Regions from separate parts of the Paenibacillus sp. S29 genome, predicted to be linked through region 1. Evidence: riboswitches for the same ligand, from Rfam matches in the RefSeq annotation. Region 1 holds a riboswitch; each other region holds the start of a gene.
What was found. A riboswitch is a leader RNA that binds a small molecule or an ion and turns the genes downstream of it on or off. The one in region 1 is predicted to bind cyclic di-AMP.
Positions count from the first base shown of each region.

Region 2: linked by a shared signal. The riboswitch ahead of ACL9RM_RS25655 (C40 family peptidase) and the one ahead of ACL9RM_RS23185 (3D domain-containing protein) in region 1 are both predicted to bind cyclic di-AMP.
Region 3: linked by a shared signal. The riboswitch ahead of ACL9RM_RS14575 (TrkH family potassium uptake protein) and the one ahead of ACL9RM_RS23185 (3D domain-containing protein) in region 1 are both predicted to bind cyclic di-AMP.
Region 4: linked by a shared signal. The riboswitch ahead of ACL9RM_RS15030 (3D domain-containing protein) and the one ahead of ACL9RM_RS23185 (3D domain-containing protein) in region 1 are both predicted to bind cyclic di-AMP.

Region 1 covers NZ_JBMOUI010000017.1:79,796-84,788, reverse strand. Annotated here, with positions in the region: gene ACL9RM_RS23195 (HD domain-containing protein) at 1-748, shown strand, start outside; gene ACL9RM_RS23190 (TatD family hydrolase) at 791-1,561, shown strand; cyclic di-AMP (ydaO/yuaA leader) riboswitch at 1,763-2,045, shown strand; gene ACL9RM_RS23185 (3D domain-containing protein) at 2,317-3,465, shown strand; gene rnmV (ribonuclease M5) at 3,612-4,157, shown strand; gene rsmA (16S rRNA (adenine(1518)-N(6)/adenine(1519)-N(6))-dimethyltransferase RsmA) at 4,165-4,993, shown strand, end outside.
Region 2 covers NZ_JBMOUI010000026.1:17,632-22,624, forward strand. Annotated here, with positions in the region: gene motA (flagellar motor stator protein MotA) at 1-352, opposite strand, end outside; gene ACL9RM_RS25640 (hypothetical protein) at 540-833, shown strand; gene ACL9RM_RS25645 (4a-hydroxytetrahydrobiopterin dehydratase) at 951-1,250, shown strand; gene ACL9RM_RS25650 (GNAT family N-acetyltransferase) at 1,329-1,835, opposite strand; gene ACL9RM_RS25655 (C40 family peptidase) at 2,141-2,641, opposite strand; cyclic di-AMP (ydaO/yuaA leader) riboswitch at 2,647-2,784, opposite strand; gene ACL9RM_RS25660 (hypothetical protein) at 3,062-3,889, opposite strand; gene ACL9RM_RS25665 (M1 family metallopeptidase) at 3,901-4,993, opposite strand, start outside.
Region 3 covers NZ_JBMOUI010000007.1:234,651-239,643, forward strand. Annotated here, with positions in the region: gene ACL9RM_RS14565 (LysR family transcriptional regulator) at 1-569, shown strand, start outside; gene ACL9RM_RS14570 (potassium channel family protein) at 575-1,252, opposite strand; gene ACL9RM_RS14575 (TrkH family potassium uptake protein) at 1,270-2,610, opposite strand; cyclic di-AMP (ydaO/yuaA leader) riboswitch at 3,019-3,171, opposite strand; gene ACL9RM_RS14580 (CPBP family intramembrane glutamic endopeptidase) at 3,433-4,993, shown strand, end outside.
Region 4 covers NZ_JBMOUI010000008.1:37,739-42,731, forward strand. Annotated here, with positions in the region: gene ACL9RM_RS15020 (ABC transporter substrate-binding protein/permease) at 1-944, shown strand, start outside; gene ACL9RM_RS15025 (amino acid ABC transporter ATP-binding protein) at 931-1,653, shown strand; cyclic di-AMP (ydaO/yuaA leader) riboswitch at 2,080-2,249, shown strand; gene ACL9RM_RS15030 (3D domain-containing protein) at 2,256-2,924, shown strand; gene ACL9RM_RS15035 (polysaccharide deacetylase family protein) at 3,122-3,928, opposite strand; gene ACL9RM_RS15040 (NADH:flavin oxidoreductase/NADH oxidase) at 4,235-4,993, shown strand, end outside.

The DNA of each region.
Region 1 (4,993 bases):
TGCTCACTCGACAGGTGTCAACTACGGCACGATTGATTTGGATCGTATTTTACGACTGCTGCGTCCTCATAATGGGAGAATTGTTGTGAAGGAATCAGGTATGCATGCAGTAGAAGATTATTTAATGTCACGCTACCAGATGTATTGGCAAATTTATTTTCATCCTGTAACACGCAGCTCGGAAATCCTTTTACGTAAAATTTTCAAGCGAGCAAAGGAATTGTTTAAAAACGGATATGAGTTTGGATTTCTGCTGGACCCGTTGCCGGATCTGTTGAAAGGAGATCTTACAGTAGAGCAATATCTGATGCTCGACGAGTCATTAATCCAGACCGTATTTAGCCAGTGGAAACGAGAAAAGGACGAGATTTTAAGTGATTTGAGCAGCCGGTTTATGGACCGTAGATTGTATAAATATGTAGAGATTGAAAATATGGATACAGATACCATTGACAGTATTCGAGAAGCTTTGAAAGAGGCTGGTTTGCACCCTGAATATGATTTTGAAATTGATTTTCCGACAGATCTTCCTTATGATGTGTTTCGGCAGGGTGGCTCGACGGACAACCAGATTTTACTGCTTGGACGTCAGGGCGAGGTGAGTGAAATATCCGAAGTTTCGGAAATTGTGCGCTCAATAAGTGGTATTCACCGAGGGAAATATCATATGTATTTTCCCCAGAATAAATTGAACGCGGTAAAAGACAGGATTCCTGCCGAAATAAGGAATTATTTTGTCAAAGAATAGACAACTATATAGAAATGTAAGTAAAAAAAGGAGATGTAAACCTTGGATTTATTCGACACTCATACTCACTTGGATGCGCCACAATTTGACGAAGATCGTGAAGAAGTTATAGCACGTGCTGTCGAATCAGGAGTAACGCGGATGATCAATATCGGATTTAATCGTGAGACCATTCCATCCACCATGAAATTGGCCGAGACGTATGATTTTATTTATGCGGCAGTTGGATGGCACCCACAGGATGCTATTACAATGCAGGAGGGCGATCTAGAATGGATTGCATCGTTATGCAGTCATAAAAAGGTTGTAGCCATCGGGGAGATCGGTCTGGATTATTATTGGGATACATCACCGAAGGATGTGCAGCATCGGGTGTTTCGAAATCAAATTGGTCTGGCTCGTGAGCTCAAGATGCCCATTGTTATTCATAACCGGGATGCACATGAAGATATTGTTAAGATTTTGCGCGAGGAAAAAGCGAGTGAGATTGGTGGAGTCATGCACTCCTTTTCGGGTAGCTGGGAGACAGCCAAAATGGTGCTGGATATGGGATTTCACCTTTCCTTCGGTGGTCCAATAACGTTCAAAAATGCCAAGCAGCCAAAAGAGGTGCTCGCACAGGTGCCGCTGGACCGTCTGCTCATTGAAACTGATGCTCCCTATCTGACGCCTCATCCGTTTCGTGGGAAGCGAAATGAGTCTGCACATGTGAGACTGGTAGCAGAGGCTGCAGCCCAAATCAAAGGGATTACAGTGGAGGAATTAGTGTCAATAACGACCCGAAATGCCCTGGAACGATTTGACATTCAATGAAAAAGTGAAGAAATCGATCAAAATAAAGAGATAGACGAAGCTAATCATGAATTTGTTGCAGGAAACTCGAGAATATTACAATATTTTAACCGAATATTTTAAAAAATGTACTTGAAACCTGCTTTACAACATGCATAGAAACAGGATATCATCTTTTCAGTGAATTGTTGTTTGAATGTAAACATCAACAAGTCATTTCATGAACCAGTCTCGCTGAGTCCCTTTTACAGGGAACGGGGGAACCGATATGGCTTACAGTACGTCCGGCGTATGTGCAAGAAGGGAACGTCTCTTCCGCCAGCCGGCTCGACCTAAATTCTTTTCCCGGATGGGATTGAACAGGTGGAGGAGCCGTATTTCGATTTCTTTCTGGGTCTTCGGGGTGAATGTGAAGGCGACCGCCATGAGCGGTTGACCCAAGCTAGGGCGACTCTCTACGTCCGAACCCGACAGCTAACCCCGTAAGCGTAACAAGAGAGAAGCCATCTCGTGCATGAGTTTTCCCGCATATTCACACATGCCGGAAGCCACGAAAGAGCTCTCTAGTCTCTTTCTCTGGCTTTTTTTGTTGTGAATAAAAGAAAATCTGTCATCATACTGTGGTTAAACAGGGGAGGACAGCATGCCGCGAAGACGGGTACATGGTGCAGGACAGTCGTAGTTTGGGCTTGTCTTGTAGAAAATCTGTTATAGTCACGTCAAATCTCAACTATGTCTTACTCCAGACGGCGGGCTATGTAAGGAGGACGGAGGAAATGGGCATTTTCCAGAAAAAGGATACCCATGAGTCACGCTCATCCAGCATGTCTTACGTATTGCGTTGGAAGCAAGAGAATGTGCGCCAGGCTGCTTTGGTTGCTATTTTTCTAATCGCGCTAACGATTATGATTTCAATTCTGATGTACACGCAATCTAAAAAACAAGTCTTTTTTGTCATCGATGGCAAGGCGTCTGCGGTAGAAACCCGGGAATCCAAGCTTCAAGATTTGCTGAGCGAGCATTCCATTTCACTTCAGCCGCATGATACAGTTTCCATGCCGCTAAATGGAGCAATACAGGATGGCGATCGCGTAGTCATTAAACGTGCCAATCAGGTTAAAGTATCTTCAGGCAATGAGACGAAAAAGCTGTACACAACAGAAAATACAGTAGAAGGTGCCATTCGTACCTCGGGCTATAAATTATCATCAACGGATAAAGTTTATCCTGCGTTGGATGCCTCTGTTTCGTCTAACATGGACATAAAAATCGTCCGTGTGAAGAAACAGCAGGTCGAACAGAAAAAGCAGGTGCCTTATCAGGTCATCAAAACGGCCGATCCGAGTCTTTATAAAGGCGATAATCGGGTCATTCAAAGCGGCAAATCGGGTGTGGTCGTCCAGCACGTTCAAAAGGTATATCATGATGGAAAGTTGGTATCCAAACAGCTGGTTAACAAGGAAGTTGCACAGAACCGTGTGGATAAAGTCATTGCGGTAGGAACGAAGAAAAAACCGGTCGTTCTTGCTGCTTCCGTCGGTCCCAATGATGCGGTTAAGGCAACAACGGTTAGTTCGGGCAGTGCTGTCCGTAAAGCAGGCGTAAATTTTAAATATAGCAAAGTTTTACAAAATGTCTCCATGACGGCGTATTCCTCACAGGAGCCAGGTATCGGTACACGTACTGCATCCGGCGCACGTGTCACGGAAGGACGCACCATCGCGGTCGATCCGAGTATAATTCCAATCGGCTGGTGGGTGTACATCGAAGGGGTGGGCTTCCGTCGTGCGGAGGATACCGGTGGCGCGATTAAAGGCCACAAAATCGATGTGTATTATGAGAGTTTGAGCCGAGCCAACCAATTTGGTCGTAAGCACGGTAAAACCGTATATGTTATCGGACCGGTAAAGCCTGAAATCAACTAAAACAGGTTGTGTATGTTGAGGGCAATGCGATAGTATTAACAACATAGTTATGCCATGCTAAGAAGAGGATATCCTCTTCTTATTTTGTTTTCAAAAGCAGGGAAAGATAAATATAGCTTGCTGTGTAGCAGTGGAGGGAAACGCAAATGATCAAGGAAGTGATCGTGGTAGAGGGCCGGGATGATACGGTGGCCATTCGCCGCGCTGTTGAAGCGGATACGATAGAAACTGGCGGCTCCGCCATTAATAAAATGACGCTGCGTAAAATTGCATTGGCGCAGGAGCGGCGGGGGGTCATCATTTTAACCGATCCCGATCATGCAGGGGAGCGCATCCGTAAGATTATCGCTTCCAAGGTACCCGGCTGCAAGCAGGCCTTTATACCCGAGGCAGAAGCGACGCGTAAAGGAGATATTGGCGTGGAGAATGCCTCACCAGAAGCGATCAGACACGCTCTTGCACGGGTCCATACGACAGTGGAAGGCGCCGACCCGCTGATTGAGTGGGCGGACCTGATTGATGCTGGACTCATCACCCATCCCAATGCTGCTGCACGCCGTATGGCCTTAGGGAATGTACTGGGTATTGGTTATTGTAACGGAAAGCAGCTACATAAACGGCTCTCTGTATTTCAGATCAGCCGCGAGGAATTTGCCGGGGCGCTGGCACAAATTGAAAGTGAAGGATTGTGATGTCCGTATGACAGGGATTCAAGATATAGCAACACCGCGGCGTACGAAGGAAATTATTCAACGGCACGGTTTTTCGTTCAAAAAGAGTTTGGGACAAAATTTCCTGATTGATCAAAATATTCTCAATAAGATTGTAAATGCTGCCGGATTGGATGAGACGAAGGGTGCACTTGAGATCGGTCCTGGGATTGGCGCTTTGACCGAGAAGCTGGCGCAATCGGCCAAGGCAGTTACCGCTGTCGAGATTGACCAGCGGCTGCTGCCAATTCTCGAAGAGGTGTTGGCCCCTTACGAGCATGTGAAGGTACGTCATGGAGACGTGCTGAAGCTGGATTTGCGAGAGGTGTTCGCAGCCGATTTTGCAGACGTGAGTAAAGTAAGTGTCGTGGCTAATCTGCCGTACTATGTTACTACACCGATTCTGATGAGGCTGCTGGAGGACAAGCTCCCTCTGGAGAATATCGTCGTTATGATCCAAAAAGAAGTGGCTGAGCGCATGGCTGCGTCTCCTGGAACGAAGGATTACGGCAGTCTGAGCATTGCAGTGCAATATTACAGCGAACCTGAATTAGTCTGCACTGTGCCGAATACAGTATTTATTCCCCAGCCAAATGTGGAGTCTGCAGTCATCCGGCTGCGTGTACGGGAAGCCCCTCCGGTAGAAGTGGTGGATGAGAAGCACTTCTTTGAAGTGGTTCATGCTGCTTTTGCCCAGCGTCGTAAAACCATTTCCAATAACTTGAAGAGCCGTTTCTTCACCAAAGAGAACAGGGACACGCTGGAGCCGTTGTTGCAACAAGCTGGTATTGAACCCTCCCGTCGAGGAGAAACGCTAA
Region 2 (4,993 bases), on a different contig from region 1:
TAATCATTCGCATGCCGCCACGCATAAAGGGATCATCGATTTCTTCTACCTTAGATTCCAAGGCGAGCAGACCTTCACGACGGGTAATGGATGCCCACTCGGTAAACGTACCGATGAGCTCTTTGCGGTCTAACAGTTTTTGTTCGGTGAAAATAACCTTGAACAGCTTCGGAATCCGTTTGATTTCTGCCATCGGGAAGGCCATAAATATACTCGCTGCCGTTCCGACGAAAATAATCATGTAAGCAGCGGGATTATTGACCAAATTGACGACCGGAGCGCCTTTTAAGATCATCCCGACGACCAGTGACATAATCCCGAGCACAAGTCCGATAATGGTTGAAATTTGCATGATACACCTCATCCATGAGAATAGATTTTGAATCCTTTCATGCCGCCGGGGTCGTCCTTGCCCCAAGCGCGTCATTACAAGACGGATTATAGTATTTATCGACAAAACTCTCTTTTTTGTTAAGTGCGAATTTCCGGTATAATAAGGTGATTATGTATTGAATGGCGGAACCATTGGAGGAAATGGCATGGGAGTAAAGCATGGGCGTGAGTATGAACAAATTTTGAACGATTTGACAGAGGCTGTGGGGCGCATCCCAGATAGCTATGAATTTTTTGAGATGGAAGCAGAAGATTGGGACAGGCTGGACCCGGCGGGACGTCAGGAAGTCAATGAAGCTTTGGCAGAAGACTTATTTTATGCACTGGGTACAGAGCCCACAATCACTGTAGGGAGTAGCGTTGTGATCTATGAGCCGGAGCAGCATCGCATCTATGTACTTATTGGGGACGAGGAGCTGACGTCAGTCCCTTTGATTTGAGGTCCGTCTTATGGATTTATCAACGGGGCCGTGGTAATATGTACACCAATATATCGTAGTTTTGGCCGTATTTAAGCGGTCGAAAGGCTTCCGTATAAACGGGGAGGAGTTCGTAACATGCCTTTTACACAAGAAGAGATTGAAGCACATCTGGAGAAACTGGAGGGCTGGGAACTGGAGGAAGGACGTTGGATCGTCCGAAAATATAATTTTTCCAGTTTTATGAAAGGGATTGCATTCGTGGATGAAGTTGCCGCTATATCTGAAGCATTCAATCATCATCCATTTATTACGATTGATTATAAGACCGTGACTCTGCGTTTGACCTCTTGGGACGACGGCGGTATTATGGCCGTGGATATTAAGGAAGCCCAACAATATAATGAAGCTTTTGAAAAAATGCGCAGCAGTCATTGAGCTTGTAATGATCTGTCGTATGATGATAGAAGCGCCTTCGCTATACAACATCGTGGTTGTATGCCGAAGGCGCTTTTATCATAGAATCTGGGTTGGGTGCTCGGGACGATATACCATACAATAAAATGGTTTTTTGCCATCAGGAGTCTGGCGTTCATAGGTATCTGTAAGCTTAAATCCAGCCGCCTTGTAGGCCCGGATAGCGCGCTCATTCCAAGTGAGCACCTCTAGATCAATTTCATTCTTCGGGTTGCGTCGTTGAGCTTCCTCTGCAATGGCACGGACAAAATCAGAGCCTTTGCCATGTCCGCACCTGTCAGGATGCATTCCAAGACCTAGCCGGGTCACACCGATCATAGGAAAATATTGAGCAAATCCTGTTAGCTTGTTCTCTTCATCCAGTACGGCAACATATTGCTCTTGGCGAAGCGTGGGACTTCCAAATTCGACTTCAAGCGCCTTCATTTGTTCCCAGGGGAGCCAACCATATATGTTATAAGGTGGATCATAGTGCCACTCACAGATTGCAGCCGCTTGATGCTCGTCCATCGGTACGATCCGATAGTTGGATATTGAGGCCGGCATGTGTTCCATCCTCCTTTTACACAGGTACTTCAATCATTAACAACAGATTGTAGACAAGTTGCAGAGGAATGGCAAGCGTGTTTATTTCATACCTAAGTCGGGTATACATTCAATAAGAAGGAATTACTGCTCATATGCTCCCCCAGCGGTGACGGTAAAACCGACGATGTTCGCTACAATTGAAACCTTTTGAGGTCTCAGTTCGTCAGTAAAGATAATAATTGCTGATGTTGTGGACATAAAAAACCGCAATTCGATTCCGGCCAGAATCAAATTGCGGCTAGGGTTAGCTTGCTGTGCGTTAGTTATTCTACGTTATCGTCATCAGGAATGTCTGAAGCTACAGAATGGTAAGCGTCTGTGCTCATAATTCTTTTTGCACCGACATAGCGGTTAGCGTAATAATTTTCGTTCAGTGAGCTAACTACTACACCACGTGAAGTCGAGGAGTGGGCAAATTTCCCTTCACCTACGAAGATACCTACATGGGAAATGCCTCTTCCTGTGGTGTTGAAGAACACCAGGTCCCCAGGTCTCATTTCATCGCGGGATACAGAAGATCCCATTTTGAATTGTGATCCTGATTGATGCGGAAGTTTAATTCCCAGTTTGTTGTATACGTACATTGTGAAGCCGGAGCAATCGAATCCCTCGAGTGTAGTGCCTCCGCTTCTGTAGTTCGTTCCTTTGGCATCTTGGATGACCTGGTCCATCTTAGAGTCTGCATATGCACTGCCGCCACCGAATGTAAAAGATGTAAAGGCAATGGCAAGACCCATAGCTGCGATCGTTAGCTTCTTCTTCAAAAAAAATATACCCCTTCCAATGCCTGCGAGGTTAGCTTAAGGATTCGGTAGAAGGTTCCCCTATGACCACTCTGTTGCGAGATCAATTCACCCAAACTGGTTCCCCCGCTTCCTAGGTGCCAGGAATTAGGCTTAACTTAAGATGTGCACCTTGGAGAGCAGTATTCACAATAACGTTATTTTTGAGATAAAGGTTACAATAAAGATTACAAAGTTGTTACTATCAGTTCACTGCGATTATTGTAACAAAGACGGCTGACTTTGGCAAATGTTTCATTGCAAAAAGTTACAAAAAAAATCTGCTCCTAATGTCCCAGGAACAGATCTTGTTAACAGTATTCAGTTATGTGTCGTTTGCGCGAGTATGAATCAAGGTTTTTCGACAGACGGAAATGAAGTAAAAAAACATAAAGGCAGGGCTTAGCTTCTACTAGAGATATCGGTATGCCATAGTCTGTACTGCGAACTGATATGCCACAGCCTGACCAGACTAGTAACAAAATGATACGATTGCTGGAGAATGAGCGCCAGCATGCCAGTCCAAATCATCGCCACGGTGCCAAATAGACCGAAGACCAGCAGCACACAAGCACCGAGCAAAAGGGATATACCGACAGCTGGGAGGAGCTGGCGAAAGAAGGCGAGCAGGGACGATAGTATGGCGTGACCACCGACAGTACCCAGTTGCATATACAGGATGCACTGCCGAATGAACCATCCGTATGCCATCCATCCAATGACATAGGGCAATAAATGCAGCAGATAAGAGGAAGATTGAAGTGCTCCTGCTACAATAGGGTAGAGTCTCGGTACTACCCAAAAGGCGGGAAGCAGCAGCAGTCCCAACTCGATGGTGTAATACAACAGCGACGACATGCCATGGCGTTTCATACCCTTGAAAAAGGACAGGCTTTGCGGTTCAGTCGCATCGGTATGCAGACTTTGATATATTCCGGCTCTAATGAAGGGAGTGATCAGTATGCGTAGTACAGTCGCCCCTAGTAGTATCCACAAATACACATGTACTTCCCGGCTGTCCATCAGAGCAATCTGACTCTCCATCCAAAATAAGGTCTGTCCCAGCTCGTTTTGACCCTGATCAGGATAACGGAGCAATAGCGGGATAACGGCAGACTGCACCAGCCGATAGAGAAACACCCCCCACAGTAGTCGATACAGAAATAAAATGATAACGATATAGAAACGTATGCGCACCAGCGCCCAGCCCTCTTTTATAATAGTCCGCATCTATAGACACCTCACCATGACAGACTTCCAAGCAGTGTCTCCAACAGCTTGGTTACACTTATACTCCAACGGGTTTGTTGCTTTTCGTCCAATTCGGCTTTTAGGCTATTGTTAATATGCTTGTTCTCCAGTGCAATGGTATATAAGGGATCAAGGGTTACATGGGAAACGGGATAAGTACTTTTGATCCGAAACTTTGTACTTTTGCCCGCGCCGTCCCAAGCCTTGAATATCGTGGTACCATCCTTGAAGGTAAATTGGACAGGGATCTTGGGATAATCCGCCCCTTTTTTGCTGACCGTCACGACTGCTTCATATCCATTCTCCAGCTTGTGGTTTGTGATGTGATCCACTGAAAAGTCCGCCATCTGGCCGTCATATACATACTGTTCAAAATAGTGGCTCCATGAGCGTCCGGTGACTCTCTCCACGATACGTTGAAAATCCAGTGAGGACGGATGCTTGAATCGGTACGTCTGGACGTAGGTCCGCATAATGCGATCCATTTTTTTTATACCCACCTGACGTTCAATGCCCCGTAGGACCAGCTTGCCTCGAGAGTAGGCATTTTGCGCGTACTCAGCAGCTGAGCCGTACTTCCATGACTCACGGTTTAGCGGCTGTGGGGAGGCTACCTGTCCCGATTGTAATGGCAGGTTGGGGATAAGCCCATATTCTTGCTCCATAAGCCGCTCCTCTGCATAGGAGGTGAAGCCTTCATCCAGCCACGGCTCCTCAAATTCATTATTGGCTACCATTCCGTAGAAATATTGATGTCCAATCTCATGAACTAATGTCCGTTCCAGACTATAGCCAGGATTCAGATTACCCGCAGCAGCGGCCGTGATGAGTGTCGGATACTCCATACCGCCGGCTCCATTGCCTGATTTGGGTGGAACCACGATGGATAGGGTGGAATATGGATAAGGCCCGTACCATTTGCTGTAGTACGAAAGGGCGGCCTTCGCTGCGCTCATATAGCGCCCTTTGAGCTCCTTGTGCGACGGGTCAAGGTAGAGCTTGATTTTGACACCAGGGACTTCAGCAGAAGAAAAGGGTTCTTCTACGGTTACAAAGTTGGGTGAAGCGGACCAGGCAAAATCG
Region 3 (4,993 bases), on a different contig from region 1:
TGAGCAAGCATCCTCAAACCGAGCTAAAGCTGCTCACCGGTAAAACCCATGAAATCGTCGCCTTTGTACGTGACAAAAAAGCAGACGCCGGTATTGTCGGGTCTGCCATTCATGAAGCCGGACTGCGTTGCATTCCGCTATTTGATGATCATTTGGAGCTCGTTGTTCCCATTGGACATGAATTAACCGTCAAGACAGGAACGGCCTCGATGAAAGATCTGCAAGGATTGCCGATGATTATTTTCTCCAAAGGAACCTGGTACCGCAGTCTGACGGATGACTTGTTCCAGCGCAGCGGCATCATGCCGGATATCCGCATGGAAATCGACTCCTTCGAGGCAATTGTACGCCTGCTTCCAACCTGTAAGGCTTCTGCCTTGCTACCCAAATCCTATTTGCGCAGCGAACTATTACGGGATAATGGACTCACTGCATTATACTTGCCCGATTTGAAGGAGACACGCCGAACGACCTCCCTCATTTACTCGGAGACGACCGATCTCGGTCCGACAGCACGACGCTGGATTAGCGAGACACGTGCGTCGTTTGCAGGCTACCGTATGGTGTAGAGGGTTTAATCCTCTTCATTAACATTAACAACCTCATCCTCAAAGCGACCGATATTGTCATTCGAACCGATGATGACCATAATATCATCTGCTTTTAGCCGATCCATAGCCGTCGGTGCGATCAGGATACCGTTCGCCGTATGAAGCGCCACGACGCTACAACCAAAGCGGGTACGGGCATTTAGCTCTGCTAGCGTTTTGCCATTCAGACATGCAGGTACATTGAGTTCCACAATACTGTATTCCTTAGACAACTCTAAATAATCGAGCAAATTAGGCGTGACTAGCTGGTGAGCCACCCGGATACCCATATCCCGTTCTGGATAAATAATCCGGTCCACACCGAGCTTTTCTAATGCACGCCCGTGCAGCACAGATATGGCTTTGGCTACAACTTTTTTCACACCCAGCTCCTTCAGCAAAATGGCGGTGAGGATGCTTACCTGAATGTCATCACCAATAGCAACAATGCCACAATCGAAATTACGGATGCCCAGTGATCGCAACGAGTCTTCATCGGTAGCATCCGCCACGACAGTATGTGTCAACATCTCACTCATACTGTCCACAACATCCTCATTCCGGTCAATGCCTAGCACCTCGCACCCCATATCCACCAATTGCAAAGCCAGGCTTGAGCCAAACCGCCCCAAGCCAATAACTACAAACTGCTGCGTTTTCATATCTACTCGAAAACTCCTTATCCTATAATCATTTTGCCTTCCGGATGACGATATAATTCTTTACCCTTTTTCGGCCCCAGTGCATAAGCTAGCGTGAGTGGCCCCAGTCTACCTGCAAACATCGTCAGGGTAATCACCAGCTTGCCTATGACTGTCAAATCAGGTGTAAGCCCCATCGACAGCCCCACCGTACCAAACGCAGACACCGTCTCAAACAAGATCATCAGAAAATGATGATCTTCGGTTGCCGACAAAATCATGGTCACCCCGATCACGAACAGCAACCCCAGCAGTGTAATGGTCAAAGCCTTGTAAATTCGTCCCTGCGCAAGTCGGTACTTGAACAGTACAATATCTTCCCGCCCCCGCAGCATCGAAATCACTGCTCCAATGAGCAGGGCGAATGTTGTTGTCTTAATCCCGCCTCCAGTGGAACCAGGGGAAGCCCCAATAAACATGAGTATGATGATAAAAAACTGCGTAGCCTGCCGCAAGCCTGCGATGTCCAGCGTATTGGCACCTGCGGTACGGGGGGTAACGGACTGGAATAAAGATCCCAGTAGCTTACCACCCCAATCAAGCGAGCCAAGAGTCTTTGGATTCGTAAACTCAAATACAAAAATCACGAGCGTGCCGACTACAATCATAGCGCCCGTCATGCTGAGTACCACCTTGGTATGCAAGGACAGTCTCTTGCGCTTGCGATATTCTGCCAGGTCTGACATCACTACAAAACCAATGCCGCCAGAAATAATTAGAAACATTGCGGTAAAATTAACAATCGGATCATATACATAACCTGTCAAGCTGCGAAATTCACCGAATAAATCAAAACCAGCATTGTTAAACATGGAGATGGCATGCCAGATTCCAAAATAAATCGCCCTGCCTACGGGCATATCAAAGGACCAGCGAACCGAGAATATCGTAGCGCATACGCCTTCAATAACCAGTGAGTACAGCAATACCTTACGGATTAACCCGACAATTCCCTCTACAGAAGTCTGATTCATCGCTTCCTGCAAAATGAGGCGCTCCCGCAAGGAAATCCGACGTTTGAACACCAGCGCGATCAAGGTAGCCATAGTCATAAAGCCGAGACCGCCAATCTGAATGAGTGCAGCGATGACGACTTGACCAAAGGTTGTGAAAAAGGTCCCTGTATCCTTAACGACAAGCCCTGTTACACACGTCGCGGACGCGGCAGTAAACAAAGCGTCTATAAACGCAAGTGGCTTTCCTGTTGTATTGGAGATCGGCAGCATTAACAATAAGCTACCTATTAGAATGATAATGGCAAAGCCCGCAACGAATATCTGCGGTGGAGAAAGCCGAAGCCAGCTTGCATTGGGATTCATCTATTCATCACTTCTCTCCTAATCCTTAAAACTAAAAATCAGTGATTTAATACGGTGTAAGCTCGCTACGCGTTCCATTTGATCTTTCGATCGTCGTTGCCCCTGAATTTTTTGATTTTTCCAAACCTTAGTTAACTATAATTAGCATTCCCTGAATACAGGAAGAATGCATGTCAAGCACTACTCGGCCCCCTGTGCTATTGGCGGGCAGTAGCGAAAGGGGCAGAATTGTTCTGAAGAAGCGAAGCGTTTGCCTTTATCTCCGGATTTTAACCATTAAAGGGGGTATACAATAAAAAAATCCGGGGATAACAGCAATCGGAAGAATAATCTGCACCCGCAGCGGTCTAACCAATCCAAACACTTTTATACGCACAAAAAAAGACACCGGAAAACCGAGTGCCTGACTTGGTTCCTGCTCATAGCCTACGAGGTTAGCTGACGGATTCGGGCAGCACAGTATGCCCTATTTACACTTCCGATCCAGCAGGATCGGTTGTAAAATTCACCCCAGTAACATGGTTCCCCCGTTTTCCCATAGAAATTCGGCTCAACTGTATATCATTACCTATGTATTTCATAGGCATTGCCTCAAGATTATAATCCTTCTATATCCAGATCACAAAACCGATTTCGCCGAAAAAACGTGAAATTGGCTTTATTTTGCGAATGGGCATCGTTTAATCGCAGCTTATCTAATTTTATTGAAACTTTAAAGTGCTTTCGCTCTATTTTCATGAATATCGTTGGTCTGTTGGCGGGAACCTGTGCAGTATGATATCTTTAATGGATGTTCTTATTTACAGATTAAGGAGGAAACTCATGAATCCTATCGGGAAACCGGTCGTGCTCACGGCCAACTTCAAAAAATTAGGCTTGCTGGGCGGGATTGGCCTGATTTGCTTTTTTATCTTTCAATTGCTTATTCCCTCGCTTAGCAATCCGAGTCCAGAATCAGTAATGAACGCAAAGGTCATCAGCAAACAAGAAGCGGTCATACACGCATTGGACTTCGCCCGCTCCGAGCTGGGCTATACTGAATCACAGCCTGAGGAGCCTGTCGTGACCTATCAGGCCGAAACAGATTTGTACGGTTATTTATCTAGAGAAAAACTGCTTCAACAGTACGACCGTACATGGAAAAAGAGTTACCCTTACGAAACCTTTCGGGTCGATCTGCCTGAATCCTCAGCGAAGAGTAAACTGCAAATTCATGTGGATTTATCCACTGGCAAGGTCGTTAGCTTTAAACGGATCACCTCCAGCACCAATTACACACAGGCTGATATTTCTACGGATGAACAAGCACGTAACAGGCTTGTACGTGTGGCTGAGGACGGCATGACGCTCGAAGCCAAGGAGCAGGCGGCCGCAGTATGGGTCAAGCGCTTTGGCTTTAAGCCGTCGGATTTGAAGCTTGCGACCACTGAACAAGAAGGCGGATTAAAGTATACCGTAGACGATAAAAAAATCGGCGCCTCGGTACTTACACTGGCTTTTACTTTTGAAGACGGTGATGTTCGCTCCTTCACCCAAAGCTTTTCGGCCCCGTCGTCCTATACCGATTATATCGAAAAGCAAACATTTTGGGCGAATTTGATGACCTATGCGGGTTATGCCCTATTTAGCTTTGTACTGGGTGTACTTGCCATTGTGTATGCGTCACTCACCCGACGACATACTTCATTTGTACGCGGCATTGTTCTATCCGTTGTATACTTTATTGCTAGTATAGCTGGGACCATGAACATGCTGCCTTTATTGCAAGCAGAAGCAGGCGGTAAGGGCATGCTTATATTTCTTATGGTTTTCCAGATTGGTGTTACCTTTTTCATGGCTGTAGCGCTCTACTTCTCCTTGGTCGGCGGTGACGGGCTTATGCGTCAGGTTGGACTGAATGCATGGCCGCGTGCAAAAGAGCCGGGCTACGGGTTGTATGTGCTTCGCAGTATGTATGTTGGCTACTTGTGGGCCTTTATTTTACTCGGGGTACAATCCATCTTATTCTTTATACTGGAGCGCACATTTAATACATTCTCCACCACAGATGCCACACAATCCCCTTACAATATGGCTTATCCATGGCTACTGCCGATTATGGCGTGGATGGCAGGTATTGGAGAAGAGACTGTCTACCGTCTGTTTGGTATTCCGATGGTCAAAAAAATAGTGAAAAACACTTTTGTTGCTTGTCTGATCACCACGCTGATTTGGGCACTGGGACATACGCTTTATCCGATCTATCCGGTGATTTCCAGACCTATTGAGCTGACTTTTCTTGGTTTGCTGTTCAGTTTTGTGTTCCTGCGTTACGGCTTTATTGCCGCCATGTTCAGCCACGTTATTTTTGACAGCATTCTAATGGGACTTAGTGTGATGAGTC
Region 4 (4,993 bases), on a different contig from region 1:
ACAAAATATCTGATCTGGTACTCCAGCTGCGGACCCAGCGTATCAACGCTGTTGTGATCGAAGATACGGTTGCTAAAGGATACACGTTAGATGGTACCGTAACACTTGCCAAGGCCGTGCCTGAGGATGCCGGAGCAGAAACAGCTGTAGGTATACGCAAGGGGAACGCAGAATTGCTTGCCTCTGTAAATAAAACGTTGGCTCGCCTGAAAGCGGACGGGTCGATTGAGAAGTTTTCCACAGAAGCGAGCGCGCTCTCTGCAGATCGACAGGTTTCTTCTAATAACATCGTAGATATTTTTTGGAAATACCGCAGTTTTTACGCTACGGGTATCGGCTACACTCTGTTGCTGTCTGCACTCGGAGTACTGTTTGGATTTATCATTGGTCTGATCGTATCCTTGCTGCGGATGAGTGGTATACGCATCATTGAGTGGTTAGGTACCACTTATGTGGAGATCCTGCGTGGCACACCTATGCTGGTACAACTTATGATCATTCACTACGGAGTTGCTTTGACGCTGGGTGTCAATTTTACCCCACTCCAGTCTGGTATAATCACATTGTCTCTGAATAGTTCAGCATATCTGGCTGAAATTTTCCGGGCAGGTATCCAGGCAGTAGACCGTGGACAGATGGAGGCTGCCCGTTCGTTGGGTATGGGACGCGGTAAAGCTATGCGTCATGTCATTTTGCCGCAAGCGTTTAAATCTATTTTGCCTGCTATCGGTAATGAGTTTATTACGATCATTAAAGAATCATCCATTATTTCGACCATTGGGATGGTGGATATTATGTATCAGGCCCAGGTCATTAAGAACATCACCTACGAAGGATTAAGTCCGTTCGTAATCGCAGCCGCTATTTATTTTGTAATGACATTCAGCTTGTCTAAGCTGCTGGGTTTATGGGAAAGGAAGTTGAGAGCCAGTGATCACCGTTAAACAACTGCGTAAATCGTTCGGTAAGAATGAAATTTTAAAAGGCATTGATATAGATATCGCCAAAGGTGAAGTCGTCGTCATCATCGGCCCCAGTGGTTCGGGGAAGAGTACGTTTTTGCGTTGTATGAATCTGTTGGAACAGCCTACAGACGGAGAGATTTTGTTTGAGGGCGAGCCAATTACAGCTCGTGGCCATAATATTAATGTAACCCGGGAGAAGATGGGGATGGTGTTCCAGCATTTTAATCTGTTCCCGCATAAAACAGTGTTGCAGAACCTGACACTTGCCCCAACACAGGTTAGAAGACAGTCAGGGAAGGAAGCGGAAAAAATTTCGCTAGAACTCTTGCGTACCGTAGGGCTTGAGGATAAGAAGAATACCTATCCGAACCAGCTATCCGGCGGTCAGAAGCAACGTATTGCGATTGCGCGTGCTTTGGCCATGCAGCCGCACGTAATGCTGTTCGATGAGCCAACTTCTGCATTGGACCCTGAAATGGTTGGAGAGGTTCTGGATGTAATGAAGAAGCTCGCCGAAGGCGGCATGACAATGGTAATCGTGACGCATGAAATGGGTTTTGCCCGCGAGGTGGGCGATCGAATTATCTTTATGGATAACGGTCAAATTGTAGAGCAAGGTACACCAGAGCAGGTATTTGGCACTCCAAGCCATGATCGCACCCGTGATTTTCTTGCCAAAGTATTGTAAGGAAGTGCTGATATAATCTATAAAAAAAGCCCTCCGTTTGACGGAGGGCTCAGAGTGTCGAGAAAGTCCAGAGGACTTTTCGACACTTCTATTTTTATATGGGGAGACGCATCTTTTAAAACAAAAATCGATTTAAAACGATCTGAGGACCCTAGTTTTTAGACCACTAAGACAGTTTTAAACCCCCTGCAAAAAAACAGGGGGTTTCTCGACAGCCTGAGCCCTCCGTTTGACGGAGGGCTTTTTTTCTTTTTGTCACCATTTCCCCATACTTTCGTAACAAATATCGATTTCTTGATGACAAAATTGTAATGAGTGTAGTATGATGTTCAAGGTTCCCAACATTTTCATGCGGATAAGGTTACAAAATTGTGATATTATGCAGTAAGCCAAAACTTACCGGGACAGCATGTGGTTATGACAACCGCTGAAGCTGGGCCCAAACTATGGGAAGTGCGGAGGACGTAACAACGGCAGTCATTCCGATACGTCATAAAGACGATGTGGAATATGCCTAGGGGTGAATTGCACAAGCATAGGGCTTCTCCTGAGTCCGAATCCGACAGCTAACTTCGCAGGCATAACAGAGGAGGTACATATCTTTGAAACATCTAAAACATATTGGTAAAACGATGAAATTTGCGGTGCTTGCCGCAGCTATTGCAGGGTTGGCACAGACAGCTGGAGTAGCGGATGCTGCTTCGCTTCACACTGCCAAAGAGGGCGATACCTTCTTTTTGCTTGCTCAACGTTATGGAGTATCGGTAGACGAGCTAACGAAGGCGAACCCAAACATTGCTTCCAACAATATATATGCAGGTCTGCAAATTAAGATACCTGGCGAAAAAAGTGTGAAGGCAGCTTCGGATTCGAAGCCGCAGCTTCTTACGGAGAAAGCACCAGCGAATGAGGGGCCAACGATTGAAGCGTGGGGCAAAACATTCAACTATAGCAAAATAGTTGACGTTAAGGCTTCAGCGTATTCTGCCGCAGCCGACGAGAATGGTAAATGGGGAGCAGTGGACTACTACGGCAATCCGCTTAAACTAGGTACAATTGCGGTAGACCCGAACGTCATTCCGATGGGCACGAAAGTGCTGGTTACAGGCTATTCCCACCCAGGTTTGCCGGATCATTCTTTTGTAGCTGTCGCTCGCGATCAGGGTAGCGCCATTACAGGAAAGCGGATTGATATCTTTATTCCTGGCAACAAATCATTTGTGAACGACTTTGGATTTCAAAATGTGAAGCTGTACGTTATTGATAAATAGCATTGTACGTATATACGGTTTAATTAAACATAATATATATTATGTAAACTTAATACCTGTATCCTACCGCATATAACTAGGTCGGACTCTTATCAGGTCTTATCCATAAAAAAAAGCTGTCTTGACGAGCAGAAAACTTCTGCTGGTAAGACAGCTTTTTTACGTTGCTTTAGCTGTTGCTCAATCATAACATATGGTTATTTCCGTTCCGATGTGTGGAGTAGCCGGGGGACTGTCACAAATTTGTAGCCCTTAGCTTTTAGAGAGTGAATTAGACCCGGCAGAGCTTGGACAGTGCCTTGCAAGTTGGAACTTTGACCTCCACCTGCGTGCATTAAAATAATAGAGCCAGGCCCGGTAGCTGGGATCACATTGCGTTGAATTTGTGTTTTACTTAATCCCTTCCAATCGAGAGAGTCTACATTCCAATTAACAATCATATAGCCATGACGACGTGCCCATTGGATTTGAGGCTCCGTGATTTCACCGTAGGGTGGACGAATCAACTTGGGGCGAAAACCTGCGCTGGCTTGTAAAATACGTTCTGTTTTTGTAATCTGGTTGCGAAAGCGTTCTGGTGTGGCCTTCCTAAAATCCGGATGAGTATAGGAATGGTTTCCTATAGCATGGCCTTCACGGATAATACGGCGTATGATCCCCGGATGCTTTTCCGCACGGTGACCGACGATGAAAAAGGTGGCTTTGATGCCATTAGCGTGTAATACGTCCAAAACCTGCGGCGTATACCTAGAATCGGGCACATCATCAAAGGTTAGGGCAATTTGGCGGGTGTGTGGGCCGCACATTTTAAAAATGTCCGCATGTTTTTTACGCAGCATTGCTAATGTAGGAGTTGCTCGATCTGTGCTCTGATGTACAGAAGAAGCAACAGCTGCTTCCTTGGGATGGGGCGTTCCGGTGTTGGGAGGCGCATCCGCGTGAACGGGTAAACTTGAGAATGCTAGTAACAGTGCCAAGCATGGCAACACTCCCCTGTACGGCATATGTATCCCCCCCTTTCCGTGCAGTGGTACCTAGTGGTGCTCTCGACTATTATGTACCTGTCTTATTAAAAATATGCTGGTAACCAAGTTCGGCTCATAAACGACTGGAAAGAAGCCCACGATGAAACGATTATCAATGAAGATGATGGAGCTAAACGTACATATTCTCTTAAACATGACCGAAAACAGGAGCATTTTCGCAAGTTTTAGCCTTACAACGAATTCGGTATACTGTGACAGCTGGTGTATAATGGGGATGCAATTCATAATTATACAGACATGGAATTGAAGGAAGGATGGATAAAAGTGACCGACTTGTTTACTCCTTATCAATTAAAGGGGCTTTCTTTAAAAAATCGGATTGTCATGCCCCCGATGTGCCAATACAGCGTGGAGGCCAAGGACGGAAATCCAACGGATTGGCATCATGTCCATTATGTGAGCCGGGCAGTAGGAGGCACTGGACTTATTATTGTGGAAATGACAGCGGTCCATCCAGATGGACGTATTACGGATCGTGATTTGGGTATTTGGAGTGACGAACATATTTCTGCATATCGTAAGATTATAGAGGAAGTCCACAAGTATGGTGCCAAGATTGGTATTCAACTAGGCCACGCTGGACGCAAGGCTGAAGATGCTGAGCAACCTGTGGGTCCGTCCACGATTCCTTTTAGCGAACGCTTTAAAAATCCGCACGCCTTAAAGACAGCTGAAGTCAGGGAACTGGTTCAGGCATACAAAGAAGGCGCGCGCCGCGCGGTTGAAGCCGGTTTTGATACGGTTGAGATACATGGCGCTCACGGCTATCTGATTCATCAATTTCATTCGCCTTTAACAAATACCAGAGAAGATGAATATGGGCAGGATTTGTCACTGTTCGGTGTTGAGGTCATACATGCTGTTAAAGAGGTTCTTCCTGCTGATATGCCTGTGCTTATGCGGATATCTGCCAAAGAATACGTCGAGGATGGATATAATGTGGAATACATAACAGGCGTAGGGGAACGATATCGTGATGCAGGTGTGGATATTTTCCATATTTCTTCTGGTGGTGAGGGTCCG